DNA from 2 places in the Paenibacillus sp. FSL F4-0122 genome. Region 2 is predicted to be linked to the other one. Evidence: predicted binding sites of a transcription regulator. Region 2 holds the regulator's gene; the other holds the start of a gene.
The links. The regulator LexA, encoded in region 2, represses DNA repair genes until DNA is damaged. The targets are predictions, from matches to a motif close to CGAACATATGTTCG.
Positions count from the first base shown of each region.

Region 1: MHH49_RS17580 (ImmA/IrrE family metallo-endopeptidase) is a predicted target of LexA. The motif match lies at 1,510-1,523, and genes of this name have one in related genera.

Region 1 covers NZ_JBBODI010000001.1:4,077,385-4,080,796, forward strand. Annotated here, with positions in the region: gene MHH49_RS17565 (hypothetical protein) at 6-341, opposite strand; gene MHH49_RS17570 (hypothetical protein) at 451-597, shown strand; gene MHH49_RS17575 (hypothetical protein) at 681-842, opposite strand; gene MHH49_RS17580 (ImmA/IrrE family metallo-endopeptidase) at 909-1,460, opposite strand; gene MHH49_RS17585 (YjfB family protein) at 1,624-1,800, opposite strand; gene MHH49_RS17590 (hypothetical protein) at 1,950-2,099, shown strand; gene MHH49_RS17595 (NucA/NucB deoxyribonuclease domain-containing protein) at 2,181-2,612, opposite strand; gene MHH49_RS17600 (cytidine deaminase) at 2,719-3,135, shown strand; gene MHH49_RS17605 (glycosyl hydrolase) at 3,310-3,412, shown strand, end outside.
Region 2 covers NZ_JBBODI010000001.1:5,511,851-5,515,262, reverse strand. Annotated here, with positions in the region: gene MHH49_RS24060 (HAD family hydrolase) at 1-65, opposite strand, end outside; gene MHH49_RS24055 (hypothetical protein) at 100-621, opposite strand; gene MHH49_RS24050 (DUF896 domain-containing protein) at 677-880, opposite strand; gene MHH49_RS24045 (LysM peptidoglycan-binding domain-containing protein) at 990-1,403, opposite strand; gene lexA (transcriptional repressor LexA) at 1,655-2,281, shown strand; gene MHH49_RS24035 (L,D-transpeptidase) at 2,459-2,797, shown strand; gene MHH49_RS24030 (hypothetical protein) at 2,950-3,330, shown strand.

The DNA of each region.
Region 1 (3,412 bases), 1.4 Mb from region 2:
CTCCTTCACTGGAGATCCTCTTCGATATGTTTATATGTATAGCTAGGATCATTACCTTTAACGGGAGCCCTGCTGTATTGATAGATCCTTCCATTTTCTTTTCGATAAAAGTATCTTGCGTAGGGTTCGTCTGCGAAAATCACCGTGGTACTTACGAGGGGAGCTTTGGCGATCTGGGTGTATACTTTATAAAAATCTTCCTTCTTATAATTTCTCGTCTCTATTAGATAATGAATGACTTCTCTGTTCATATGATTTCGGAAGGAGTGGAGGGCTAAGGATGTTATTCCACAGATTAAAAGGATTAGAACGATGAAGATTAGTTTTGTATTTTTCTTCATTAATTCCCTCCATATAGATAATTTGTATATAGTATAAGATAATATACAGAGACTATTATGTCATTCATAGATATCTTGTAAATGTACAAATAAGAAAGGAGGTAAGAATATGACGCAGGAAGAAGAGAAAATACTGGAGCTGGAGCAGCGAATTAAGGTGCTGGAAAACCAGGCAAGGCCGAGACTGCCGGGGATGAAAATTTTATGGTTTTTAATTTGGGGTTGTGTAATACAAAAAGGCAGCAAATACCGATAGTAATCCAGGCGTAGGCGAACGAAGAATTGCCGGGACATACTATATTTGCTGCCTTTTAACTTATGAAGAATAATGATTCTCTTTTAGTCTTCTTTGGGTTCTTGCAATAAAATGGAGAAGGTCCCTGTTTCGTGATCCACCTCAATCGTCTCAATGCCCACAAAATCCGGGATTTCGGGGTGTACTGCATCTACATTATAATCCGGATGAGTCAGTAATAATTCAATTACTTTAATGGCTTCCATGTCGTTCCCCCTCACGAGAAATTCCACCATAAATGAATATGCAGAGAACTATTGCAACTAAGCTTATTATCTCCGTGATCCGTTGCGAATATGTGTCAGTCGTTCTTCGTTTCTTCCCATCACGGCCAATAATTGCCCTTGGAACACACGTCTTTGGATCTGATCAATCCGCTGTAAGGCCAGCTCGGCAGGTACTTGGAATTCTGCTGCAAGATAGGAGATGGCATCTTCCCGTTGCTCAGGCAATGTCATGCGGGAGATCATGGTGTAAGGCATCGCCGCATACAAGATAAAACGCTCGGATTCGTCCTCCTGTGCCCGCGTGAAATGCTCTGGCATCAAGGTCTGATTATCGCTGCCATGGCGAAGTAGATGACACAGTTCATGAAGAAACTCTAGCCGTTGAAGATTGGCTGGAAGGCGGTTGTCGATAAACAGGCTGTACATCCCTGCAGACGCTTCAATGCTCTTGCTTCTCACATCTAAATAATGAACCCAGATATTAAGCCGCTCTGCAATATACGATATTGAAATTTGCGAAGGCTGATGAAGATTTAATCGCTTGTATAAATCCTCCGTCCATTTCTCAAGCACAGTCATTTGATAATATGATTTCATGTTCTCCAACTTATTCACCTCGTTTAAAATCACTAATAAATCACTAATGGGATCGTATGTTCGCATAAATGCGCAAAAGAAAAGCCCGAAGGGCTATGTAGAGTAAAAAAAGTCTAAGGATACATAGGAACGTTAGTTCTCATGTACCCTTAGCATAAAGCAATTACACACTAATATCAAGTGTTTTTCCCAAATTCGGAGCAACGCTTTTGCCCAGCATTTCCACCATAGTTTGGCTCTGGGTTTCAGCCTGATTCTTGGCAATATTCATGACCTGTATCCCAACATTTTGAGCTAAGGATGCTTGGCTCATTGCCATTGATAATGCAGCTATATCCATATTGCACCTCCTTTGTGTATATCCTGTTTATCGACTGTCCGCCTTCAATTCATTAGGTGTTTGGCATTTGTTTGCCAATTCGCCCAAACGGCTTATCTCCTTTTTACATATCTTGTGCTGTAGTCATTAATCATTAGGAGGAATTGAAAATGGGTATGGAACATGGTTGTGGTTGTAACGTAGGTCCGGTAGTAAGTCCAGCATCAGTAGGTCCGGTGTGTAGTCCTTGGACTTCTACAGGAGCAATCCTGGTACTTTTCATCTTGCTGGTTATCATCACTAAAGCTTGCTTATTCTAAGTTAGCTGATGTGAAGTGTAGCCCCGTCTGGCGAATGCCAGGTGGGGCTATTCTGTTGCCTGGGGATGGTCAGACAGATCGTTATTTAAACATAAATTCCACCCGGGTTCCGTCTGCATAATTCTCCAGCTGATTGCCAACCCAGCTTCCTGCCCCGCGGTTATCGCTTGGCGTTATGTATTCAATGTCGGCACCAACGCCGCCTTCCTCACACATAGCCATTGGCCATTCATCCCGGTCATATCCCTTTTTAGTAGGGATCCCTTTTAAGGACTCTTTGCGGTTCTCTTCAGCCTGCTCTCGGTTAATCGTACATGTGGCGGATTCACCTTTCGCAATGGCATCCTGAATATGCTTGGCGGTCTCAGGATAGCGGTCTGATGGGAAGGTTAGCTGAACAACACTCGAATTGGATGGAGACGAGGGGTCTGTAGGCTCTCCGTTTTGTTCAAACCAGTAACTAGCCAAAGCAAGTAATGCAACAATGATGAGACTGGAGATCCATTTTTTCACTTTCAATTCTGCTCCTCCTTTTTTGGCACTTAAAATAGTATATCTTATATCATAATTCAGTGCGATTTAATATAATTAGGTAAAATAAAGGAGGACGTAACTGGATATGGAGTACATAATTACCATTGAGGATCAGACGCTTATTACGGCTGCCGAAGATATAATTACCAGACGTTATGAATGGGGGCGTCATCATGTGGGTGCAGCGCTTCGTACTAAAACAGGAGAGATTTTTACAGCGGTACATGTGGAAGCCAGCATGGGGAGGATTACAGTCTGTGCAGAAGCGATGGTGATTGGCAAAGCGATATCCGAAGGTTATAAGGAATTTGATACGATTGTTGCGGTAAGGCATTCTGATCCAGACAGCGAGGAAAAAGAGATTAAAGTAGTCTCTCCCTGCGGCATGTGCCGAGAGTTAATTGCGGATTACGGAATAGACTGCAAGATAATTGTATCGGAGGATGACCGATTAGCTAAATATGAAATCACTGAGCTATTGCCTTTAAGGTACACGAGATAAGAAAAAAAGTAATGAGGAGCCGCTGAGCTCCTTTTTTTGTTGAGCCGTGAAATTATTCAGCAGTTCCTTATATCGTCCCAACTTATTTTACAACTTCATGTCCATTCGCTGAGTTCATGTCACTATTGTCCCCATACTATAACTTAAAAAGATTTAAAAGGATGGTGAGAATAGATGGAGCAGCGGATTATTCGTCAGATGGTTGATTCAGCATCAAGGTTCGTGGGCGATGTGCAGTGGCAGATGGCTTTTCGCAGATTACAAATGGCTCCGGCGG
Region 2 (3,412 bases):
TCGACGCTCCGATCATCCCACAGCAATGTATCATCAAGGTCAAATAGTACAGCAGAAATTGGCATTACAGGTCTCCCTCTCCCTTTAACTGGTCTAGTTCTATTCGTGAACTACTTCAATGTTGTGAGCTTTAGCAAATGCTTCTAATCGTGTACTCATCGCATTAGTATCATAGCGATTCATAAGTCTTGTGAAAATCCATTTCGTACGTTTCCCTTTGTGCTTAATGACTACAGCTCCACGCGAAAGGGTGATTTTCTCAATATCTGCAGCTGGAAGCCCGCGTTCGCGATTGAATTTAATAGTAGACAGTCTTGCTTTTTCCACCTTCAAGTACGGACGACGGAAGAACAATAGCGCTGCCAGCAAATAGTACAGTACTACTCCCAACCAATTAGCCAGCATGCCGTTTCCTTTGGCCTGATCAATAGAACCAACTACCCAAAACATAGTGCCAAGTATCACTAACACTACCGGAAATGCAATGTTGCGACCTTTAAAGACTTCGGCATTCTGGGTAGGAGATTTAGAGGCATAAATCGTATCCTTGCCTTGTTTCTTTCTTTGCTTGTTGATTTGCTGTGTGTTGCGTTGAACCATTCTTTCCCAAGAACGGGCCATGTGCGTTCCCCCTAGTCATCCTGAAATATCTATGAAAAGGAACAGCGAGCTAATGTTAAAGCCCCTTGTTACCTTGTTCATGCTCATCGTTATCTACTACTTCAATAGTATTTAATTGTGCTCGGAAGTTATTGCGGATATTCCCCAGGTAAATTTCACGAAGCTTGGCGCGTTCCGCCACTTCCTCTTGATTAAGGCCTACGCTCTTCTGTTTGCGTGCCAATTCGTTAATTCGCGCGACCAACTCATCAATATTCAATACTTTCCCTCCCCCTATAAATTAATTCTAACTCTGCCATGAGAAAAAGAGCTTGTCAAGGTCTACTCCCTGCAAGCTCTACTGGTCATTCTATTATGTTCTCAGAAAATTAATAAATAGGTAAAGTAAGTATGTCTCCAGCGTTAATTTGACTACTCTTAATCCCACTTGAACGTTTAATTCCTTCTATATAAACAACTGTCTTCATATCAGCCGGTTTATTCTTAAGGGCAATACTCCATAGTGTATCTCCACGTTCAACCACAATCCGCTTCTCTTCCTTCATTATAGTCGTCGATCCTGCAAATACACTTCCCACTACTGTTAGGCCAGAAAATACTAGCACGATAATCAATATTAACTTAATAAAGAAGTCCTGACGGAACAACGAAATCATCCCTCCTAGCAAACGTTCCGTTATCTCTTTCACCTTAGCGGAATTACGGGCAACGTCATTATGTCCTAAAGATTCAACCACTGGGGCCTTATCGTAGATGCTGCGATATGTACTGTATTTTAGCATAATTATCATCCTCCAAACACTTGTTCTTACTTTCGAATTCATAATAACACGAACATGTGTTTTGTTCAATACTATTTCAGAACAATTGTTCTCTTTTTTTCGAGAGACTCAAGTGGTACATTTTATTATCATTTGTCTACCATTTTTTAACTCTAGCAGATTAATATTTATAATAGTTAGAACTTATGTTTGTGCGAACGGTAGTTCTATGTTATAATTTTCCCAAACATTACTATATGGGGTTGATTCCAATGTCAAAGATTTCAAGTCGCCAGCTGGCGATCCTGGAATTTATACGAAGCGAAGTCCGCAGCAAGGGTTATCCACCTTCCGTCCGGGAAATTGGAGAAGCTGTTGGCCTTGCTTCCAGCTCCACAGTTCACGGTCATTTGGACCGGCTTGAGAAGAAGGGACTTATTCGTCGAGATCCAACGAAGCCACGTGCAATAGAATTACTAGGCCAAGAGGATTCAGAGAATGTTCACCAATTCGCCCAGACCATCTCACGGATTCCTGTCGTAGGTAAAGTTACCGCCGGGGTACCTATCACTGCTACAGAGAATATCGAGGACTACTTCCCACTTCCTACTCACTATGTAGGTGACAACAAAGTATTTATGCTGTCAGTTATGGGTGATAGTATGGTGGATGCTGGCATTATGAATGGTGATTATGTAATTGTTCGCCAACAACAAACAGCGGACAACGGAGATATCGTTGTAGCCATGACTGAAGAAGATGAAGCAACCGTTAAGACCTTTTACAAGGAACGTGATCATATACGGCTTCAGCCGGAGAATCCAGCTTATGAGCCTCTTCGCCTTAATCGCGTAACTATTCTCGGAAGAGTCATCGGATTGTTTCGAGATATCCACTAAGTATGCACTCCTACCATAAAAGGCTGTTCCGCAAATGCGGAACAGCCTTTTTTCTGTGTATTTTGCTTTCTCAACCACTAACGAACATTTGTTCTCGTTCGCTAAAATGGGCATTTTCTATGAATAACCGTTTAGGCGTTCTGCTCATATCCTAATTAGAAAGGAGTGTTGTGCATAATGCCAAATTACCGAATTATTGTAGATCTGACCCAACGAATGTTATATCTTCTGGACAATGATATTGTGATTAGAGGTTTCCCTGTCGGCATTGGTAAGATGTTAACCCAATCCCCAGTGGGAGAATTCACGATTATTAACAAACAACCCAATCCAGGCGGTCCCTTTGGTGCCTTTTGGATGGGACTGTCTAAACCACACTACGGGATTCATGGAACGAATGATCCTTCCTCCATTGGGAAAGAGGTATCCCACGGCTGTATCCGGATGTACAACGAGGATGTGTTAACACTCGCAGCTATCGTCCCTATAGGAACACGAGTAACGATAAGGAATTGAATTCGCTGAGGACGTCACAGCCCCCAAATCACCATATACAGAATGGGGGTCATTACATAAGTAAGTATTTTTTCATTAGCATACTAGGAGTTTGGTGATTATATGTCGAATATTGTTAACAGGATTGCAAATTGAAAAGGATGTGTTTAGTTTTGAATAACTCAAAAATTAGAACCCTCGTCGATTTTAAAGTCGATGCACTGGGTAAGCTGTCCGGTTTACTTTTAAATGATGAACAAGCTAGTGGAAAAAAAGTGAATTTGCTCACCTCTTTTGGCAGCATTCAGGGAATCGTCTCTCCAGCCGTCTCCAACAAAGAGGATGTATTTGATTTAAAATCTTTGATGGATGATGTAATAGTAGACGAATACATATCTTATTTGGGAGCAGAACACCCTGATAAAAATTTCAGCTATAACTTTGTTGTCCTCAATGACGTTACTGTAAGACCTTATGCTAGTTATGGGACTCCGATCGAATACAAACAGCTGATTGTTTATACCGATCATATCACTGCCTTCAATTTTCTATAGGTTACATACTTACCTTAAAAAGCACCCTTGCAGCAACCCCCAATTTTGCGCCATTTGCAGAATCGGCAGGTTTCTCCGGGTG